DNA from 3 places in the Bacillus infantis NRRL B-14911 genome. Region 2 is predicted to be linked to each of the others. Evidence: riboswitches for the same ligand, from Rfam matches in the RefSeq annotation. Region 2 holds a riboswitch; each other region holds the start of a gene.
The links. A riboswitch is a leader RNA that binds a small molecule or an ion and turns the genes downstream of it on or off. The one in region 2 is predicted to bind S-adenosylmethionine.
Positions count from the first base shown of each region.

Region 1: linked by a shared signal. The riboswitch ahead of N288_RS12440 (peptide ABC transporter substrate-binding protein) and the one ahead of N288_RS10265 (LLM class flavin-dependent oxidoreductase) in region 2 are both predicted to bind S-adenosylmethionine.
Region 3: linked by a shared signal. The riboswitch ahead of metK (methionine adenosyltransferase) and the one ahead of N288_RS10265 (LLM class flavin-dependent oxidoreductase) in region 2 are both predicted to bind S-adenosylmethionine.

Region 1 is NC_022524.1:2,486,311-2,493,946, reverse strand. It holds gene N288_RS12460 (ATP-binding protein) at 1-1,034, opposite strand, end outside; gene N288_RS24300 (phosphotransferase enzyme family protein) at 1,205-2,107, shown strand; gene N288_RS25545 (DUF6254 family protein) at 2,340-2,465, opposite strand; gene N288_RS12450 (DUF3231 family protein) at 2,667-3,680, opposite strand; SAM riboswitch class I at 3,876-3,979, shown strand; SAM riboswitch class I at 4,057-4,154, shown strand; gene N288_RS12440 (peptide ABC transporter substrate-binding protein) at 4,323-5,945, shown strand; gene N288_RS25395 (hypothetical protein) at 6,036-6,191, opposite strand; gene N288_RS24730 (YkvS family protein) at 6,363-6,539, opposite strand; gene N288_RS12435 (TetR/AcrR family transcriptional regulator) at 6,743-7,402, shown strand.
Region 2 is NC_022524.1:2,041,648-2,049,283, reverse strand. It holds gene N288_RS10280 (LTA synthase family protein) at 1-1,064, opposite strand, end outside; gene N288_RS10275 (YczE/YyaS/YitT family protein) at 1,434-2,048, shown strand; gene N288_RS10270 (ATP-grasp domain-containing protein) at 2,625-3,590, opposite strand; gene N288_RS10265 (LLM class flavin-dependent oxidoreductase) at 3,605-4,651, opposite strand; SAM riboswitch class I at 4,733-4,839, opposite strand; gene N288_RS10260 (helicase C-terminal domain-containing protein) at 4,942-7,233, opposite strand; gene N288_RS10255 (C40 family peptidase) at 7,337-7,636, opposite strand, start outside.
Region 3 is NC_022524.1:3,727,697-3,735,332, forward strand. It holds gene N288_RS18760 (alpha/beta hydrolase) at 1-161, opposite strand, end outside; gene N288_RS18765 (gamma carbonic anhydrase) at 329-841, shown strand; gene N288_RS18770 (C39 family peptidase) at 960-1,835, shown strand; gene asnB (asparagine synthase (glutamine-hydrolyzing)) at 1,832-3,736, opposite strand; gene metK (methionine adenosyltransferase) at 4,060-5,259, opposite strand; SAM riboswitch class I at 5,691-5,868, opposite strand; gene N288_RS18790 (thiol-disulfide oxidoreductase DCC family protein) at 5,984-6,349, opposite strand; gene N288_RS25725 (hypothetical protein) at 6,464-6,586, opposite strand; gene qoxA (cytochrome aa3 quinol oxidase subunit II) at 6,719-7,636, shown strand, end outside.

The sequences.
Region 1 (7,636 bases), 440 kb from region 2:
GTGTTCGAAAGCTGATTGGGCTGGATGGTGATCTGAATCTGCCCGTCTTTCTCTGTAGATTCTATGGCATTTTTGATTACATTCATGATGGCCTGCTTCAGATGGTGCTCATCACCGCGGACAAAATGATGCCCCTGTTCCTCAAAAAGTATCGACGTATCAATGTAATTCGCCAGCGGACGGAGCAAGTCCACACTATCCCTGACGACTTTTTCGAGATTCATGACAGTCAGATTGAATTGTTCCGGCTTGGCGATTTTTAAATAATCAGTGATGATCTTATTGGTTCTGTCCAATTCCTCCAATATGAGTGGAGAAAAGGATTTAACCTGATCATCTGTCGTCTTTTCGCTCAAATACTGGATGAATCCCCTGACTGTTGTAAGCGGGTTCCGGATTTCGTGGGCAATGGCAGCAGCCATCTGTCCGACCATCGTCAGCTTGTCCAGATACACAACCTCTTCTATCTGCTTATTCGTCTTAATGAGTTTCTCGATAATCAGTATAATACTGCTGAAAGTAATATAAAAAGCAGTAAAGTACATGAGATAAAAAGATAAATCCAAAAATCTTATATTGAAGTAAATGACCAGGATATATAGGATTGCATAAACTGCAAATGCTGCAGAGCTTATGATCAATTTATATGAAGTTTCAATATATTTCTTCCGGAAAGCGAGCCCGACCAGCATAGCAAGCAATGATACCACAACACCGGTAATCATAAATGGACCGCCAATGGCCATTCTGATCAGCGAGACGACAAGTACAACGATCAGGCCTGGTATAGGCCCGGCATAGAGAGAAATGATCAGTATCGCGATCATCCTGAAATCGAAGTGAGTGTCTCCAAGTGTCTCAATAGGATACAGCATGCAAAAGACTGCTCCCAAAGATCCAATCAGCCCGTAAGTAAGCTTGTGCTTAAAGGAAAGCAGCTCCTTTACTTGAAAAGGAAAAAATAAATTTGCATTAAAGGTGAATGAGAATAATATCGTCATGTTTATTAAAAGCGTTTTTAGCAAAGTAATCAAATGTGATCCCCCAAAAATGACTTGGATAAGAAAGCGTGGCAAACTGCCACCCTTATTATACTCGCATATCCTTGTCTGCGGGGAAATTGTACAAAATTCCTGATTTTTTGCAGGAAAACCCTTGGCCTTATTTGTATATATTTCAGAAAACGATAATGGAAGTGGAACCAATGAACAGAATTTCTGCTGTGGAAAGCAAATATAAGTTCAAAATAAGCAAGGAAGAGAAGCTGACTGGCCGTGTTTCGCTTTTAAATTCTGAAGACGGGATGCGTTATATTCTCAAAAAGACGAACGGTCATGATCTGGAGAGAGAAGGGGAGCTGCTCCGGATTTTAAAGGATAAAGGGCTACCCGCCCAGCAGCTGTTATTTGCATTAGATGGGTCTCGATCCTTTACTCATAGCGGCAAGGAATACAGCCTTTACAACTATTGCAAAGGGGAAAACTTCAAGGCTGACGAAGTACTGATATCTGAAAAAGCACCACAGCTGCTGGCATCATCCATTGCGGCTTTTCATGCTGAAATGAAAGAAATCGAACTTGGCTATCCGGAGAAGGAACTTTATAAAACTGTCTATGGTTTTGCTGTCCCTGAGGTGGTGAAAAGCCCATTAGCAAGGGGGGATTCTATCAGAGAGATTATTGCTGCTGTAGAGCCGGCTGTCAGAAGTATGTCTGACACACTTCCCAGGCAGCTGATTCATCGCGATGCACATTTTTATAACATTCTTTTTGATGAAGGCAGGTTTTCAGGCATGATCGATTTTGAAATCGCTGAAGTAAACCACCGAATTTTTGATATTTGCTATTGTGCGACCAGTGTATTATGCGAAATCTTTGGTGATGAAGAAAAAAGGGAACAGTGGGTGCTGTTTTCAAAAATGCTTTTCAAGTACTATGATGAAACAATCGGTCTGACGGCTCTTGAAAAGAAGTATTTTGGGGAGATGCTGCTCTGCATCCAGCTGATCTTTATGGCTTATTTTTCAAGAGATAAGGAATTGTTCAGCTTGAATGCTGAAATGCTTGTCTGGATTTATGAAAGGCGGTGTGAATGGCAGCAGTTATAGATCAGGTTTGCTCCCAATAGCCAGTTACAGCACAGGCTATCAAGAGAAAAGGGCGTTATTAGCAAGTTTTGGGATTTATTAGCAACTTTTTCAGTTTATTAGCAACTTAAACCATATATTAGCAACTTTTCGATTTTACTAGCATCTTTCCCAGTTTATTAGCAACTTCAGCGCCAGAAAGGAAATGTAAAGTCTAAATAAAGGCCCGGGACTATGTCCCGGACCCTTTCTTTCAGGAGCGTCCGCCTTTGCCGGGTTCATCAGCCAGCTGATCAAATGATTTAACCTTACCATGCGGATGCTGAGTTTCTTTTCTCTGCCGCCACTGTCTTTCTTCCTGCTTTTTAGACTGTGTCATGAGAAGCCCTCCTCTCATTGGTATCCTTTTTAGATTTGCCTGATGTCCCTTTTTCAGTCTTAAAACTTTCTCCCAGCTGGAGTCTTGGGTATATTTTGTCCAGGTTCCTTAATTGCTTATCTGCTGGTATAATCCGGTTGTATTCAATCATGGAAGCAAACGAAAAAAGAACAGCACAAACCCCAGCTTTTAAAGATGGGGTCAGGGTGTTCCTTTTTTAGCCAATGCATCACGGTCTGTCGTTCCGGGAGGCTGCTCCAGCCAGCCGTGCTTGATCATAATGTCTGCTCCGCTTTTAGCATACAGGGCAATCTCAACGGCTAGCCGCTGATAGCTGGCTGCTACATCAGTACGCTGGCTTGCAACGCCTGCTGTAGCATAATTTCCGGACCCGGTTGCACTTAACAAAGACATATGAAACATCATCAGCTTATCGGAAAATACCTGCTTAGTTGTATCGTATACGGCTATATTAGGTGAACCTACAGCCTGTATATTGCTTTCCAGCAGAATCTTCGTAAAAATGCCAACATGCTTTTGGGAAATTTCTTTTCCTCTCAGCATAAATTCCTGTACTTCTTTCAGCCGAGCTGTTTGTGCAAAAGCTGCGGCAATCTGCAGCCCGATGGAATTTGTCTGTATATTCACGGTCAGATGAGAAATTTCCACCGCATTCAAAGGTCTTTTAGTCGCAAAGGGGTTCAGGCCGCTTAAATATTTCTTTGTATCCACATAATCCGTTTCATGCGGATACGAGATGTAGGGAGCTCTTATGTAAATCCCTTTTTCAAGCATCAGGTTTGTAGTCATATTGTAGAGCAAGGCTGTTTCTGCCAATCCTTCGGTAAAGAATTTCCTTATATCATTTCTGGCGCACATAGCAAGCATGCCGCTGTAAGCAAGCATTCCCGCTTTTGCCATATGGTTGATATATGCCAGGCAGAAGGTGTCTGAAAACAGACTAGGAGCATCAGGATTGACATCGCCTCCGCCGAAGCCATTCGGAACAGCCATTTTTTCTTCTTTGAAAAGGGGTTCCAGGTATTGCAGGTGGCTGGTCGAAAGATCAATGGCAAATTGGAGGGCAGCGCCAATTTCAGCTTCTGTTGCATGGGTAATCATATAGCCAAGAACACATTTTGACATGCTGTCATTCATATAAGTAGTCCAGAGCATCGCGATTTCTGCCGATGTAAGGGGGGTTTTCTGGTCCATAGGAAGACTCCTTCAATCAGTATGAAAATAGTGTTTGCAATTTAGGGAGGAATTATAAGGCAGGAACTATCCTAATTATGTCTTTAGCCCTTCTGTTGTTTGAAAATATAGAAAAGTAGAACTTTTATCTTTTCTGTTGACGAAATTTTCTAAATTGGTTATTCTTAGTGCACCGAAAAATTATATATCTATAATTTCTTATCAAGAGAGACGGAGGGGTATGGCCCGAAGAAGTCTCGGCAGCAGGTTCATCCGGACACTGTGCCAAATCCATCAGGCAAAGGCCTGGCAGATAAGAAGGGATCTTGTTCATACATACTGTCCTCTTCTATCTGCAGAAGGGGCTTTTTTATTTCTGCCAGCTAAAAAACTATATCACTTATCCAGAGAGGCGGAGGGACTGGCCCGATGAAGCCTCGGCAGCAGGTCTGTTGACACTGTGCCAATTCCACCGGTATACCGGAAAGATAAGCAGAGACCATTCCTCTCAGCTGTCTTTGCCGGGAGGTTTTTTAGTATGGTAAAGAAGTAAAGGATATTTTCGGAATAAGCCATAAAGGACGGGGGGATTGCTAATTTAAATCTTAGTATTTTAATATGATAAATCGATTTAGAGCGCTAAAATAAAAGGAGGATAAAATTATGAAAAAATTATCACTGGTATCGCTGGCCATCCTGCTGTTTGCGCTGGCTGTTCTTGCAGGGTGCAGCAATGGTGAAGAAGGATCAGCATCCGGAGAAAATGACGTTGAACAAGTATTGAATGCCAATCTTGGAGGGGAGCCGTATACCCTTGATCCTGCTTTTGCATCTGATACAACTTCCTTCTGGGTGATCGATAACTTATATGAAGGCTTATACCGCTATGATAAAGACGGAAATGCAGTGGAAGGGGCAGCCAGCAAGGTTGATGTTTCAGAAGACGGTAAAATATATACCTTCACAATCAGGGACGGGCAGAAGTGGTCCAATGGAGATCCGCTGACAGCAAAGGATTTTGAGTTTGCATGGAAAAGGGTCCTGAATCCTGAAACAGGCGCCTATGATCCTTCTAGCTTTTTTTACATAAAAGGGGCTGAAGAATATAACAGGGAAAATGGTTCTGTGGAAGATGTAGGAATTACTGCAGAAGACGATCATACCCTGAAGGTGGAGCTGGACACCCCGATCAAGTTCTTTCCGAAAGTACTGATGGGACAGGGCTTCATGCCGGTGAACCAGAAAACAGTCGAAGCAGACGAAAACTGGGCTGCAGGGCCGGAAACCATTGTGACCAATGGCGCTTATACACTCGGCAAATGGGAACATAATAATCTTCTTACTCTGAAAAAGAACAGCCAATACTGGAACAGTAAAGATATTACTATTGAATCCGTAAACTTTAAAATGGTGGCTGATGCCAACACCGAATATCAGATGTATAAATCAGGCGATATTGATTTGATCAAGAATCTTGCCGCCGATGCGATAGATATCGAAAAGGGGGGCAAGGAATTTATCAACTCTCCGCAATTCAGTGTCTATACATATACATTCAATGTAAATGAAGAGCCTTTCAATAACAGTAAAATCCGCAAAGCTTTCAGCCTGGCAATCGACCGTGAAGCTATCACAAAAAACATTTCTAAAGGCGGCGAAGAGCCAGCCTACGGCTATGTGGGCTACGGTGTGGAAGGGCCGTCAGGGAAGGACTTCCGGGATGAGAAGAAACCTTACTACTCTTTTGATGCGGACGAAGCAAAAGAATTGCTTGCAGAAGGAATGAAGGAAGAAGGCTGGAAGGAGCTTCCTTCTGTAACCCTGAAATATAATTCAGAAGGAAACCACAAGAAGATTGCCGAAGCTCTGCAGGAAATGTTCAAGGTGAACCTTGGGGTTGAAGTGAAGCTGGAGAACCAGGAATGGAAAACATTCATAGATACTTTCAAGCAGAAAAACTTCCAGGCGGCGCGCATGGGCTGGGTAGGGGACTTCCTGGATCCGTACCCTGTTCTGGATCTGTACAGCTCAGGCAGTTCCAGCAACTTTACAAACTGGTCCAATCCTGAATTTGACAAGCTGCTTGACCAGTCACTGACAGAGCAGGACGAAGCAAAGCGATTTGAACTGCTGCATCAGGCTGAATCTGTCCTGATGGATGAGATGCCGATCATCCCAATCTACTTTTCTTCTCAGAATGCGGTTGTAAAAGAAAATATTAAGGGAATCCGGTTCAGCCCGCTCAATAATCCGGATTTCAGATATGCTGAAAAGGTTTCTGAATAAGTCTGCACAAAAGGAGCCGGTATACCGGCTCCTTTTACAAGGTGAAAATTCCTATGTGAGTATAAAAAACAGCCTTCATCAGGCTGCAGGTTAAGAGGAAGCGGCGGGCATATTGGAAGCTGGCAGAGCAATGATTTTGCCGCCGATCTGGATATGAACGGTATCTTTGTAAATAGCCTTTACAATCCCTTTTAGCAAAACAGGTGAATCTACCGCTAATTTCTTTGAGTCTTTGCTGATTTCCATGCCAGAATCCTCCCAGGGTATGAATTTTGATCAATTGGCAGAATGATTAAACATATAAATCAATTCTACCTTTATAGCTTAAATCCTGCGTATTTTTTCATGTAAAAGCAAATAAACTCAGCAGCTTTTTTTCTATTAATATCTTCGGCCGCCATTATACATATCACGCTTTCAGACAATCTTGTAATTTTTATGCGATACAACCGTTATTGGTGTATCAATTTTTAACAGCAGTGCATCCTCATCGCTTATTTGGACAAGAACGCTTTCTTCTTTAACCTTCACAACCGTTCCGGTAATGGTAAGGTCATGCCTTTTAAATCTGATTGTATCTCCCTCTTTTGCCATATGTGTGACCCCTTATCGTTAAATTTTCAATCAGTAAAAAAACTTTGACGTAAGGACTATCCTAGTGAAATTAAGTTCATTATTGCACCATAAAAAACCCCTGTCAAACAATAAGGTGAACTTCAGTTCATGTTTTTTTGCTACCTGATTTTAAGCTCTCTGCTATGTTCTTTATATGATATGATGAGTTTGGAGGTGAGCCTATGGCGGATAAAAGTGCCGGCCCGTTTCCGGGCGAATTCCCATCACTGCCCAAACAGGAAAGAGCACTTCAAAAACGAAAGGCACTCCTGGAAAGCGGGCGGAGGCTATTCATAGAAAAAGGCTACGAAATGACAACAGCAAAAGAAATAGCAGCGGCAGCCGATGTGGCCACAGGCACCTTTTACCGCTATTTCTCTGATAAGCGCCAGCTGCTGATGGCACTGCTGCAGGACAAAATCGACTTTCTAATAATTCCTGAGCCCGACTGGCTAAATGGAGACCCGGTTCTCCTCCTTGCCCGGCTGCTGGATGAGCACTACAAAAGGCTTGAAGCCGTCGGCATTCATCGTGTGCTGCCTGAATTGCTGCCCAAGGATTCCGAATTGGCCGGCATTTTGCAGGAGGCTCGGAGAAATATACATATGCAGATTGTGCAGGGTTTAGAACAGGCGAGGCAAAAAGGATTGACCTGGAAGGACATAGATCTTGACACTGCCGCATGGTCTGCCCTCATTTTGGCCGAAAATGGACCTCATAAAGAGGAGCAAAGTTCTTCGCCGCTCAATACACTGGAAGCAGCCCGAATCATCTGCAGGATGATTTTCCCTCCTGAGGCAATCAGCCGCAATGGGAAGAATGAGGCTGAAGAAATGAAATAGAAGGCCCTGGCATTATGCCGGGCCTTATTTTTGTAGAGCCAAGGAATATTTTACATTAAAGCGAACAGTGTCTTTTTAGACCTATCCAAGTACACTTCAAACTGTATGAACTTTTTACCTCTCGAGCTGTTTCAGACCTTTTTTTAAAGCCTCCACTGCCAAAATGCTAGTACATATTGAAGTAATCTCATTGGCGAAAATAAACTTTGCCCCATAATAGAAAGCTGTCCCAAA
Region 2 (7,636 bases):
TTATAATTCCCGTGAAAAGAGGCCGACGTATAGCCGCGCGTCTTCAATATCGCAGGTGCTGCCTGGTAGGTGTTCTGGGCCTTGTTGACAAAAACAGCCCCCTGGGACATCGGATACAGTGAATTCTCCATCATAAACTCGGCATCGGATGTTTTACCTTGCCCTGTCTGGTGAAAATAGTTCTTAAAGTAAAAAGTCTGTCCATTATGAGCCAGGGAATTCAGGAACGGTGTTACTTCCTGGCCGTCCAGCTTATAGTCGATCAGGAATGTCTGGAAAGATTCCAGTGAAACATAGATCACATTCATGCCTTTTGCTTTTCCGAAATAATCAGGATTCGGTTCTGCATAATTGGCTTTCACATAGTTTTCAACCTCTGTGATATCACTGCTGTCTGCCATGGCGCGCTGACTGGCAGATCTGGCATTTTGAATAATGTCATAAACCGTGAAATTATAGGCGCCCAGATACTTGACCAGATAATTGCGGTCAAATGAGCGTGTCAGGAGTTCAGGACGGTCTTTCTCAGCAAGCCCAAGATTAATGAAGAATGTGATGACAGCAGCAGCAATCACCAGGCTTGCCGTCATTCTCTTCCGTGTATGCTTCGCCGGTCTGTACCATTTGACTGCTGCCAGCACAACCAAAAGGATCGTGTCGGCAAAGTACAGGATATCAAACGGTGACATGAGCGAAAGTGCACTGTCTCCAAGCTGTCCGGCATTTGTTTTTGTCTGCATAAGGACAGGGACTGTAATAAAGTCATTGAAGAAACGGTAGTACACCACATTGGCGTACAGCAGGAAAGACAGCAGAAACTGAACAGCAATCAGTACGCCTGACTGTATCTTTCCTTTAAAAAATAGTGCGATCCCCAAGAATAGAAGGGATGAGCTCAGCGGGTTCAGGAAAAGCAAAAATTCCTGCATGCTGTTGTCGATTCCTAAATTGAATTCAATCTGGTATGCAGCATATGTTTTCAGCCACAGCAAAACAACTGCCAGGAAAAAAACGCTCATGCTGTTTTTAAATAGCTCCTTAGGCGATTTCAAGATCGATTTCATCCTTTTACACCTCTTAATTTGTAAAGTTATTGCAAGAGCACAAATTCCTATTTCATACTTCCTGCCAAAACTAGAAAAACTTAGCAGCCGCTAAGTTCGGAAAAACGTTATACTCCAAACCCACGGGCTCAGAACCTAGTTTTTGTAAAAGATTCGTTAATTAATAGTGAACGAATGTTAAATACTATACCATATTTTAACCCACTTGAAAACATTCATCAAATTTGAAGCAAAGTTTATGTTGGGAAAAAATTAATCTTTTCATAAGGCAAATGATGATGATACAATGTACCTTCCGCATGAATCCGCTTTCTCTCATGTGGCTAAAACAGGAAAATAAGGTGTAACAGCCTGATAAAGGAGAACAACATGAAGGAAAGAATCTTATTTTTTGCAGCAGGGCTGCTTGTCCTCACGTTAGGTGTGGCGCTTATTATCAAATCTGCCCTCGGCGCCTCTGCTTGGGATGCACTGGCAGTTGGCGAGTCCCATCTTTTCGGGCTGACCGTAGGGACTTGTATATTCATAAATGGAATGGCTCTAATCATCATCAACTCTATATTATTAAAGAAAAAGCCGGAAATCCTGGCGGCAGGAACCATTCTGGTCATTGGTGCTTTGATTGATTTCTGGCTGCTGGCAGTATTCAAGGACTTTTCTCCAAGCATGCTGCTCACCCAGTCCTGTACTTTGCTCTCAGGCATATTGACAATGGGTCTGGGGATCGCCGTCTACCTTCAGGCAAAATTCCCTCCAAGCCCGATGGATACCTTGATGGTCGCCGTTCACACCAGGTTTGGCCTTTCTTTAAGGACTTCCCGTATAGCCAGTGAAGGATTTGCCCTTATTCTGGCGTTTCTTTTCCAGGGAGCGATCGGCCCCGGCACAATCCTGGTCACACTGACACTCGGCCTAGTGGTGCAGTATTTCCATCCTAAGCTGGAAATTATAATGGCAAATGGGTTGAAGAAAGCTGTTGTATAAAATATTTCGGGTTCTGTCAGTATAAAGTCCGAATTGGCAGTACTTGCAGCTGACTCTTTAGCAGTGAAATTAGCACACAAAAAGCTCGGAGCTATAATGTTCTGAGCTTTTTTTATAGAGATAGCACGTTGTTGAAGATAAGCAACCGTATGTTCAATTAACGATTTTGTTGTGAGGCAGGAATACCAGCTAAAAGAGCAACTTTTTCCCCACCCCACCCTACTAAAAGAGCCGACCTTCCAGGGACATGACGAGGTTCAGCGCGGATTAACAAATAAGCGGAGAAATTCCCGTTAATTTCAAAAGAGCTCTAAAAACAGCTTAAATAGAGGGAGAAATTCCGGCTATCGACCCGAAAAAAAGGAAAATTCACCATTTTGCTTCGCTTAACCGGAAAATCTCCGCTTATTTATACCCTTTCGAGCCCTATTATCAATTTAACCGGAAAATCTCCGCTTATTAATTTTTTGTTGGCAACCCACTCCATTCCTTCACTATCCTGCTCCTTCCATCCGGAATTGAAGTCACACTATCAAAAAAGGCCACTCCCAAATGAGCGGCCTTCTTCTATTGTTATCACACTCTGCTGTATTCCCTAACCTTAGCCTGTTCTTTTTCAAGCTCGGCACCGAGGAATTTGGCGGCTTCAAGCATGCCGTATTTGCCTGCTTTTGCCTCTGCGTCAGAATTATAATTTGTGTTTGTGTTGACATCATACGTATAAATATCCCCATTGGCATTTTTAATGAATTCAATGCCAGCGATTTGGATGCCGTTTTCCTTGAGGAAGCGTTCATATTTTTCAATGATCGGGTCGTTGAAGCCTTCAATGATCTTAAACTTTGGCTTTTCTTCCACCTCTTCGCCAACAGGACAGAACAGATCCCCGATTTGGCAGGCATCGGCCGGGCAAAGCTCAAAGCCTTCTGATGTATCCACCTGGACGGCATAGACGAATTTTCCGCCCACGAATTCGCATCTGGTAATATATGATTCTGGCGACTCAATATATTCCTGGATCAGAGTGATGCCATCGACAGGCTCTTCAAAATTCGGCCCTTCGACATATTCCCTCAATGCGTCCAGAGAATGGAACAGCTGGACGCCGAGCCCTTTGCCTGCGCGGTTATGCTTCGTGATGAACGGAGCGCTGTCGAGCTTTACAGCTGCTTCAAGAATTTGATTTTTTCCGACAGCTGCTATTGTTTTCGGAGTGGCGATTCCTGCAGCATTCAGCGCTGTATATTGATTGACTTTGCTGACCTCCAGCCTTAAAGCGCGGCTTCCGTTGAAAACGGTGCGGCCATGCTGCTCAAGCCATGACAGGACAGATTCCGTCAGCTCCGGTGCAAAGCGGTTCCCCCTTGTGTGGGAAGATGCGCTCATCCTGCTGTAGAAAATCCCCTCCGGAGGTGCACTGGTCAGGTCAACAATCCCTTCATTCAAAAACCATTCCTCATAAGGAAGACCCAGCTCTTCCAGCCTTTTTGTCAAATGGGCAGTCCATTCGCTGTTTTCGTGTATGATGTGTATTTTGCTCATATGTTCTCCCTCTTTTACTTTAAGATTTTCCTTTTGGCTTCAACCAGCGGCATGACTTTTTCCGAAAATCTCTGCATTTCCTCCAGCTGTGGAGAGAACTGAAGCAGAAGCAGATCGACGCCGGCTTCTTCATAAGCAATAATCTGTTCAGCAATCTGTTCAGGGGTTCCGATCAGATTTGGCCTGAGGCCCCGGTTGGAAACGGAATAATCGTACAGCTTTACCTGCTGCTCAAGCTGCGATTTGCCTACAAAATCTTTGTAGCCTGCATAGCCGCTTGATTCTTTTACATTGGTGATGCGGGCAAGCTCTTCCTGCGCCTCTTCTTCTGTGTCGCGGCAGACAATGTAGGCTGCCATGCCAAAAGACTTAAATGGCTCATTCCCGCTTTCCTGCCTGCGTGCTCTCATGTCATCAATTTTAGTTTTTACTTCTTCAACTGTCCCCCCGTGCATCACATAGGCATCGCAGTGATTAACAATTGCTTCCTTGCCGCGGGGGCTTTCTCCGCCTGCATAAAGGATCGGATTCGGCCTTTGCACCGGCTTAGGGGACAAATGGGCGTTTTTAATAGAATAATAGCTGCCGTCAAAATTAAAGGTTTCTTCTTCCCATAAACCCTTCATGACCTTGACGAATTCTTCTGTCCGGTCATAGCGCTCATCATGTTCAGTAAAGATGCCGGCATACTGGCGCGCCTCTTCCTCCCACCATGCGGATACAACATTCAGGGTAAAACGGCCATTGCTGATATGGTCGATATTGCTTGCCATTTTTGCCGTCACCGCAGGATTATGGAAGCCTGGGCGGACAGCCGTCATAATTTCTATTTTCTCAGTCACCGCAGCAAGAGCGGCCGCAGTTGACCATGCTTCAAGTGAATCCTGCTCCGGGCCTTTTATATCATTCAAGTAAAGTTCTGCTATTAATGTGGTATCATATCCCCACTTCTCTGCTGCCTGGATGACTTCTTTCGCATAGCTGAAGGTCGGGGGCATCTTCTCGTCTTCTACATTGCGCAGCCAGCCGCCAAAGATCGGCAGCCAAAATCCGTATTTCATCTGTCTCTTCTCCTCTCACTTGCACCTTGTTGTCAGCAATAAAAAAAACTTCCCCGATAAGAAGAAGTTTGATATGCCTCTATCTTATCTGCCAAAGCATTGCGCTTTGCTGGATTTAGCACCATTCTGACTAAGTCAGCGGCTGCCGGGTATCACAGGGCCAGTCCCTCCACCACTCTCGATAAGAAATATTCAATTGATTTCATAGTAATCCTACAACAAAGGTCGGCTTTCTGTCAACTGACTAGTCTAACTATTTTTAAAAATGTTTTTTTTCCTGCAAGCCTTTTTTATCGTGTGAGCCTTTTTAGCGGAAACCATTCTGCAGGGAGCAGTTGTTCATATCTTTTTTGAAGGAAGCGGTCATCAATCAGCAGGATGGTTCCTGTGTCTTCCTCTGAACGGATGAGGCGCCCGCCAGCCTGGGCTGCTTTATTGGCTCCCGGAAAAGTATACGCATAATCATAGCCGTTTTTTCCTTCAGCCTGAAAATAATCTTTAATCAGATTACGCTCAAGACTCAGCTGTGGAAGCCCCACACCAACAATAATGACACCGCAGAGCCGGGTTCCCTTCAAGTTGATCCCTTCTGAAAAAATTCCGCCCAGCACAGCGAACCCAAGAAGGCTTTCTTCAGGTTCCTCCTTAAAGGAAGACAAAAATTCTTCTTTTTCTCCCTCTGCCATCCCCTGTTCCTGTACCATCATCCTGATAGTGCTGGATTCTTTCATTTGTTCATGGATTTCCCTCATATATTGGTAAGACGGAAAAAAGATTAAGTAATTCCCGGGCCGTTCAGCTGCCAGCTTTTCTACCGATCGGATCAAAGCTTCACCTGTCGCGCTTCTGTCCTTATATCTAGTTGAAAGCGGCAAAGCAAGAACTTCTGCATTTTCTTTCGGGAACGGGGAAGGCAATGACAGGGAATAATGATCCTCATTCCAGCCCAGCATGTTCTTGAAATAATCGAATGGCTGGAAGGTAGCCGAAAAAAAGAGTTTGCTGCGGAAGCCCTTGCCCATTTTCTGGACAAGATAGGATGGATCTAAACAAAACAGCTTGAGTACTACATCCTTTCCGGACTTTTCTGTATAAATGACAAATCGCTCATCTGCCAGCCTTGATATCCTCAGGAAAGCCTGTACAGAAAAATAAGTATCAAGCAGCAGTTCCTGGCCCTCATCTCCCCTGCCGCTGATCAGCTCCTTTTCTGAGCAATGAGCAAAGTCCTCAAGATGCTCCAGCAGATTTTCCGGCAGCTCTTCGTGAATGCGATAGCTTTCCTCCTTTAATTCTCTATTGAAAGAGATAAAAACATCATTCATCTTTTTAGCTGCTGCAGAAAGCTGCGGGGCCGTGTTTTTATAAGCCCTTTTCAGCTGAAGGAAATTCTGCTTCCCCAGATCCGCCGAAAACATATCCCTCGCCCGGTCCACCAGATTATGCGCCTCATCGATCAGAAGAGCTGTCTTTTTCTTGCCTTCTGTATGAAGCCTTTTCAGGGACACCCGGGGATCAAAGATATAATTGTAATCGCATATGACTGCGTCTGCGGCATATGCAAGTTCCAGGGAAAATTCAAACGGGCAGACTGTGTGCTTCATGGCATATTTTTCAATAACACTCCGGTCAATGATGGATTCATGAGAGAGGATATCAAGGACTGCTTCATTGAGGCGGTCATAAAACCCGTCAGCGAACGGACAATGCTCTTTCTGGCAGACCGTCTGCTCCTGAAAGCATATTTTGTCCTTGGCCGTTATTGTTACCGTGTGCATATGGAGGCCTTTTTGCTGCATCAATGAAAAAGCTTCTTCGGCTGCCTGCCTTGTGATAGTTTTGGCTGTAAGATAGACCATCCTTGACAGCAGCCCCTCTCCCATCGCCTTGATGGCGGGAAAAGCAGTTGAAATGGTCTTTCCTGTCCCGGTCGGCGCCTGGGCAAACAAGTCCTTTTCATCCAGAATTGATTTGTACACTGCTTTTGCAAGCCTTCGCTGTCCCTTCCTGTATTCCGGAAAGGGAAAAGGCAGGGCTTTAATGCTGGTATCCCTTTTTTCCCTATGATGGAGCATGAGCCGTGCGTAAGGATAAAAGTCAGCAATCAGCCCCTTCACATAACCTTCGAGGAAGGATAAAGTCTCCACCTTCCTGAAGCGCTTTTCTTCTTCAGTGTGGATCTGCAAGTAGGTAAGCTGAACGGTGATTCTCTCAAGCCCGCGCTCTTTTGCAAGCATAAAAGCATAGCATCTTGCCTGAGCCCAATGCACAGGATGGGTATCTTCATCGAAAGCTGACAAATCCTTTGCCGTCGACTTGATTTCATCTACAACCAGTTCCCCATCCTCCTGAATAATCCCGTCACATCGCCCCTCAAGAAGGAACTCAATCTCCTCATGCTGAAGTGCTTCCTTCAAGAAAACCTCATATTCATCTTCTTCCTTATAAGTACTCTGAATTTTCTTGTGCGCTTTCGTTCCTTCAGCCATCGAGGAAGCTGCTGCAAACCCGGACTCAATGCTTCCGGAACGATAGACATATTCCGCCAGGCTTCTGGCAGAAATTCTCCAGCTTTTAGTCATCACAAGGTCTCCTTGCCATCTATGATAGTACCATTATAGCACATATGTTCCCGGATTCAGGCAAACAAAAAGGGCGGGATTGCCCCGCCCTTGGTTATCATAATTAAATTCGTTTAGCTCCATAATAGGCTTTGCTCCAATAAGGATTGGACATAGAATCAATCTTAACGCCCTTAGAGCTTGACGCATGGATGAATTTGTTGCCTCCAAGGTAAAGGCCGACATGTGATGGACCTTTTTTATAGGTGCTGAAAAAAACGACGTCCCCTTTTTTCAGGCTTTTCTTTTGTACGGCTTGTCCCGTTTTATAAAGCTGCCCGGTAGTTCTGGGAATCTTTTTTCCGGCTTTGCTGTAGGTGAATCCGACAAGGCCGGAACAGTCGAAGCCCTTAGGCGAAGTGCC
Region 3 (7,636 bases), 1.7 Mb from region 2:
CTGGTTGTCATGCCCTGGCCGGGAAGATCGCCCATAATTACATGAAAACCGGATAAACGCCACATTTCGATAAGCCAGCCGTATCGGCGATGATGCTCCATAGCACCATGGACCATAACGATCACCGCTTTAGCTTCACCTTCAGCTTCCCATTTCCACATAGTCTTCCTCCTGTTAGTACACAAATTTTCTACTAGCATTATCCTATAATCTGAAGCTGTTTGCCAAATGGCAGCTTCGCCAGAAAATACAATCTCCTGAAAAAAATGGCGGCTTGCTCCGACAAAAAATGATAAAATCTAACTATTACAACTAGGGAGTGTATAAAATGATCTACCCATATAAAGGGAAATTCCCCCGCATTTCGCCGACAGCGTATATCGCTGATTATGCGACCATCACCGGGGATGTTGAAATTGGCGACGAATCCAGCATCTGGTTCAATACGGTTATCCGCGGCGACGTAGCCCCGACAATCATCGGCAAAAAAGTAAATGTGCAGGACAATTCCGTCCTTCACCAAAGTCCTGGCAACCCGTTAATCATTGAAGATGAAGCGACCATCGGACACCAGGTCATCCTTCACAGCTGCATCATCCGCAAAAAAGCGCTGGTCGGCATGGGGTCTATCATCCTCGACAATGCCGAAATCGGGGAAGGCGCCTTTATCGGGGCCGGCAGCCTGGTAGCTCAAGGCAAGAAGATCCCGCCCAATACACTTGCATTCGGAAGGCCAGCAAAGGTAATCAGGGAACTGACAGAAGAGGATATTAAGGATATGGAACGGATCAGCCGCGAATATGCCGAAAAGGGCCAGTATTATAAGTCGCTCAAAGACTAGAAGGCGGCTGCATAACGGACAGGCTAGTTACTTTATAGTTACCCTATTGGAAAAAACTTATGCTTATCAGCCAAAAGCGGCTGAATGGGCTGGAACACGATAACACAAGGTGGTGCAAATGAATTATCTCTTTATTGTTATTCTATTGCTGCTGATCTTTTTTCTTTCTCTTCTTTTAAAAGCAAAGAAAGGAAAGCGTCTCTTCAGCCCTTTTATTCTATTTATCTTCATTGCTGTACTCCTTGCAGGGGCCATAGCCATTGACCATAATCAGCCAGGTTCGCCAGGCGGTATTGCAGACCGGATCAAGTCCTGGATCAAATCTCCTTTGACATCGGCGAGTTCCTTTTTGGACAAGACACTTGACCGGCCTATCATAAAAATCAAGGATGAGGTGCTGCTTGACGCCCCTGTTCTGCATCAGCTCCCTGAGCTTCCGCGGGGCTGCGAGGTTACTAGTCTCAGCATGCTGCTGCAGCATGCCGGGGTTCAGGCAGATAAAATGACGCTCGCAAAGGAAATAGAAAAAGAACCGACTCCCTACAAAAAGGAGAATGGCAAAGTATATTACGGCCATCCGAACGACGGCTTCATCGGTGACATGTATTCCCTTGATGGGCCAGGTCTTGGTGTATACCACAAGCCGGTCAAGGATCTGGCCGAAAAGTACCTGCCCGGCGAAATAATTGATTTGACCGGTTCTGATTTTACAGAGCTGAAAACGCATCTATCAGATGGACAGCCTGTCTGGGTGATTACGAACACGGCCTATCAGAAATTGGCTCCGGATTATTTTCAGACATGGGAGACGCCTAGCGGGCCGGTTAAGATCACTTATAAAGAGCATTCTGTCCTGATTACAGGATATGACTCTGGATACGTATATTTTAACGATCCGCTCACAGGAGAGAAAAATAAAAAAGCACCCATTGATGGCTTTGAAGAAGCCTGGGTGCAGATGGGAAGACAGGCAATTACCTATCTTTCCCGCTAGCCTTTCATAGGCTGAAAGGATGGTTCGCTGATCAGTTCCTTTTCAAATGAATATTTCTTTTCGACATACACATCATGCCAGAGCATAAACATGAGCACAGTCCAGATTTTCCTGCTGTTGTCTGCTTTATCCTGGCAGTGGTCTTCAAGAAGCTTCAGAATATAGTCTTTATTAAGCAAATGATCCGTGCTGCTTTCGCGGATTATTTTTTTTGCCCACCCGTTCATCTCGTCCTTCAGCCAGTGGCGGATCGGGACAGGGAAGCCAAGCTTTTTGCGGGTTAGCACATGGTCAGGCACAACGCCCTCCGCCGCTTTTCTCAAAATATATTTGGTCGTTCCATTGGCCGTTTTCAGGTTTGTCGGAATCCTTGAAGCTACATTGAATACCTCTTTATCAAGGAATGGCACGCGAAGCTCAAGGGAATGGGCCATGGTCATTTTATCAGCCTTCAATAGAATGTCGCCGCGCATCCAGGTGTGGATGTCGATATACTGCATACGGTCCACAGGATCATAGCCCTGGCTCTCCGCATATAAAGGCCTTGTGATATCTTTATAATCGATGCCGTTCTGGTAGACGCCAAGCAGCCTGCGCTTTTCTTCTTCAGTGAACATTTTTGCATTTCCGATATATCTTTCTTCCATCGGAGTCACGCCGCGTTCAATGAAGCTTTTGCCTTTCATGCCCTCAGGCATCATCCTGGCAATCAGCCTCAGGAAAGCTTTCCCGACCTGCGGTATTTTATTGAACATTTCAAGCGACTGGGGCTCACGGTAAATATTGTAGCCGCCGAACAGCTCATCCGCACCTTCGCCTGAAAGGACAACCGTTACATGCTTGCGTGCTTCACGGGCAACGAAATATAAAGGCACACATGCCGGATCTGCGAGCGGATCATCCATATGCCACATGATCCTAGGCAGTTCATCCATATACTCCTGCGGTGTGATCACATAGCTGATGTTTTCAACACCCAGCTTATCCGCTGTTTCTTTGGCTACATCAATTTCGCTGAATCCGTTCCGCTCAAAGCCGACAGAAAATGTCTTGATATTCGGATGGTATTGTTTTGCAATGGATGCAATGATGGAAGAATCGATGCCGCCGGACAGGAATGAACCAACCGGTACATCGCTTCGCATATGCATTTTAACAGAATCGAACAGGACGTCTTTTATTTCTTTCACAAATTCCGGCTCAGACTTTTGGACAGGCTGGAAGGAAGCCTTCCAATAGCGTTTGATGTCCATCGGAGAACCGATTTTCTTTGTGAAATAATGGCCCGGTTCAAGTTTATGGATGCCAGCGGACATTGTTTCCGGCTCCGGAACAAACTGGTACGTCAAATAATGCTGAAGGGACTCATAGTTAAGGACGTCATTTTCCAGCGCCATCAGGATACTTTTCTTTTCAGAAGCAAAAAATGTTTTCCCATCATTTTCGAGGTAGAAGAAAGGCTTGATTCCGAAATGGTCTCTAGCCCCGTATAAGGACTGCTCCTGTTTATCCCAGATGACAAATGAGAACATGCCGCGGAGTTTTTCAACCGCTTTTTCCTTCAGGTGGCTGTATAGCGCGATGATTACTTCTGTATCTGAATTGGTCTCAAATGTAAGGCCTTCTTTTATGAGCTCTTCGCGAAGCTCCACATAGTTATAGACTTCGCCATTGAAAATGATCCAGTATCTCTCATTTTCATAGGTCAGCGGCTGATGGCCGCATTCGATGTCAATGATGCTCAGGCGGCGGAAGCCGAACTGGATATGTTCATCATTGTAATAGCCTGCATCATCAGGCCCCCTGTGGGTAATGATATTATTCATATTTTCAAACTGCTGCTTTTGCGCATCGTTCAGAACTTGCGCATTTTCATGGACACAGCCGATAAAACCGCACATTATGTAGTTCACCTTCTTCAATTTAGTCAAAATCCCATTCCGTCTGAAAAAAACAGCGGAAGGCATTCATGCCGGTGCAGTGCTTGCCCGGCCAGCCATAATCTGCCATATCACACATTAATCCCAAAAAACATACTCTCTAATACTACCACTAAACCTGAAAAAATGGCACTATCAACATGAAAAACAGGCAGGGGAAAAATTAGGCATTTACAAGAATTATTCACAGATCAGCAGACCGTTAAACGCTCTATCCCTTTAGACGAAATATAAAAGCGGGAGCTGCATATTTCAGCACTCCCGCTTTTTTGTTCTTATAAGGATTATTTTCCAGCCTGCTGGCGCAGTGTATCTGCTTTGTCAGTGCGCTCCCAAGGAAGATCAACATCTGTACGGCCGAAATGTCCGTAAGCTGCAGTCTGCTTGTAGATAGGGCGGCGCAGGTTCAGCATATTGATGATGCCTGCCGGGCGAAGATCAAAGTTATCGCGGACAAGGTCGACAAGCGTATCTTCGCTCACAGTTCCTGTTCCGAATGTATCAACAGAAATGGAAACCGGCTGCGCTACCCCGATGGCGTAGGCAAGCTGCACTTCAACCTTATCAGCAAGGCCGGCAGCGACGATATTCTTCGCTACATAGCGGGCTGCATAAGCTGCTGAGCGGTCAACCTTTGTAGGATCCTTGCCGGAGAATGCGCCTCCGCCGTGGCGTGCATATCCGCCGTAAGTATCAACAATGATTTTGCGGCCAGTCAAACCTGCATCCCCTTGAGGTCCGCCGATAACAAAACGGCCAGTAGGGTTGATGAAGTATTTTGTATTTTCATCGATCAGTTCTTTTGGAACGACCGGATTGATGACATGTTCTTTCAGGTTGCGCTGGATTTGCTCCAGGCTGATTTCAGGATGGTGCTGTGTGGAGATGACAATGGTATCGATGCGTACCGGCTTGTCGTTCTCATCATACTCAACAGTCACCTGTGTCTTGCCATCCGGACGCAGATACGGAAGAATTTCTTCTTTGCGCACTTCTGTCAGGCGGCGTGATAATTTGTGCGCCAGGGAAATCGGAAGAGGCATAAGCTCTTTCGTTTCATTGCAGGCAAAGCCGAACATAAGGCCCTGGTCCCCTGCGCCGATCGCTTCGATTTCTTCATCTGACATTTGGCCTTCACGCGCTTCAAGCGCCTGGTCTACACCCATTGCAATGTCAGCTGACTGCTCATCAATGGAAGTCAAGACAGCACATGTTTCGGAATCAAAGCCGTATTTAGCACGGGTATAGCCGATATCCTTGATTGTTTCGCGGACAAGCTTAGGAATATCAACATATGTAGATGTTGTAATTTCACCTGCAACAAGGACTAACCCTGTTGTAACAGATGTTTCAGCAGCAACGCGGGCATTTGCGTCTTTTGCTAAGATAGCGTCTAAAATTGCATCAGAAATCTGGTCACAGATTTTATCCGGATGACCTTCAGTAACTGATTCAGAAGTAAACAAACGGCGTTTATTTGACATCTGATTTCCTCCTTATTTATAAGAATAGAGTGAGGTTCTTATCCGGCGCTACACCTTATTCTTCCCCTCGGATTGATACGGTACTCATTCCCTAAGTAGTATTGAATAAACATGGAGTTTTTATCCCGCTCTCGCGTATGCATTGCTTCACAATCTGCATAACCGGCTGGTTCCATCCCCCGGTACGTGCATTCTCAGGCAAGTGCTGAAAAGGCAGGTCACCGCCGATGCAGAAAACCGGTCAAAGGCATTATATATAAGCCAGGCACAATAGAAATTGTATGATTTTATCCTGTTAAATGCATAGCCCTTGTAAATCAGCTTTATGCAAAAACTTCCATAATATGCAATTAAAAGACATCCCTCAAAATGCAAAATAAAAAACCTTCCCAAAGTGAAAAGGTTGAAAGCAAAATGATTCGCGCCTTTCACTCTTATCGTTCAAGGAATCTTCCTTGCGTCAGGTTAGCACCTTTGCTAAAAACAGACCATTGCTGGCTGGTAATTTGAACCGTTATGCTCTTTTCAGCATATATCCGTTTTCAAAAGCATCATTAGCAGGTTGCTGGGTTTCATCGGGCCTGTCCCTCCACCAGCTCGGGATAAGAGAGTATCCGTTCAAGGTAAAATCATAACGTACAGATGTAGCGGCGTCAATCATTTTCTCCGCTATAGCAAGAAGAAATTCATCCTGCACCTGCAGAAAATCCGATATGGAAATTAATCACAGGGAACAGCTGCCGTCCTTGCATTTCTTCCTAAGCAGTTTGTGTCTGTTCCGTGCAATCCACCGGTATACCGGAACCCCGGCAGCAGATGCGAAAGGAAGGTGCATAAAGAGCCCGAGAACGAAGGTCAGGGGGAACAGCAGCAGCAGCCTTCTTACTGCATAGAAACCTTTCAGGACCTTTTTTTCAGGAGTTATAATATGAAGCTCTTTCCTCAGCTCCCTGCTGCTGAACTGAATTTCTCCATGCTCCTGTTCATATTTCTGGAGTGAAACCCAGTCTACCCTGTGGAGCAGGTCAAGCTTTTGGAAAGATTTTTTTGTCATCTGGCAAAGCTGGCAAGTATTGTCGTAAAGGGCCATCGTTTTCACATTACCATCTCCCGCCTGTAAAATCGTGCTTTTTATTAAATTTTACCATACCTTTCAATCAATATAGAAGCAGTGTAAACTTATATCTATATAATATATGTTTCATTATAAATAATGCCTCTTCTGCTTAGCTGCAGGAGTTTCCCCCGCCTTGGCAAGCCCCCTTAATTTCTGTTGTGCAAATAATATGCCGCAAAGTTCGGAAAGAATTTCTATCTTCTTGAACAATTTGTGACACCTTTCACATTCTATTGAATTACCCTTTAAAATTGCTTATGATGATAACAGATTGTGAACTATGTAACATATACACTATTATTATGTTATTAAACTTTCAGCCATTGAGAAAGGGGCTTATCCATGAAAAAGAAATATTCTTTGCTTTTAGGAATATTTACAATCATTACTATTCTATCAGGCTGTGAGCCGCTGATGGTGCTGGATCCCAAGGGGCCTCAGGCCGCCGTCCAGGCAAAAGACATCATCCTGTCAACGGCAATCATGTCTGTCATCGTCCTTGTGGTTTTTGCCATGCTTGCTTATATGCTCTATAAATACCGCTCTTCAAAGCAAAGCAAGGATTATGAACCGCCGCATATTAAAGGAAATCTTCTGGTCGAAGCGGTCTGTGTCGGTATCCCCGTCCTGATCGTCATCTTCCTATCGGTTGTATCCACACAAAGCAACTATAAAGTGGAATCAGCACCTACAGGATACGGCGACAAAGAGCCTTTAGTCGTATATGCATCATCTTCTAACTGGAAATGGCATTTCAGCTATCCAGAAGAAGATATCGAAACAGTCAACTATCTATATGTACCGACTGACCGCCCGCTTGAATTTAAGCTCTATTCATACGGACCGATCACAAGCTTCTGGATCCCTCAGCTTGGCGGACAAAAATATGCCATGGCTGATATGGTCAACACATTGCACCTGGGAGCAGATGAACCCGGTGAATATATGGGGCGCAATGCCAACTTTAACGGAAAAGGCTTTGCTGAAAATACATTCAATGTAACAGCCATGCCGCAGGAAGAGTTTGACCAATGGGTTGATGACGTGAAAGATACGGCTGAGCCTCTTACGGAAGAAAAATTCAATGAACTGCTTGAACCGGGGCATCTTGGACAGTCAACTTATACCGGAACACATCTTGATTTCATGCCCGCACCTGAAGGCGAGCATGGCGGCCATAACCATGGTTCCAGCTCTGACAGCCATGATGCTGACTCAGATCATGAACATATGGATATGGAAGAGGACGGATCTGGCGAC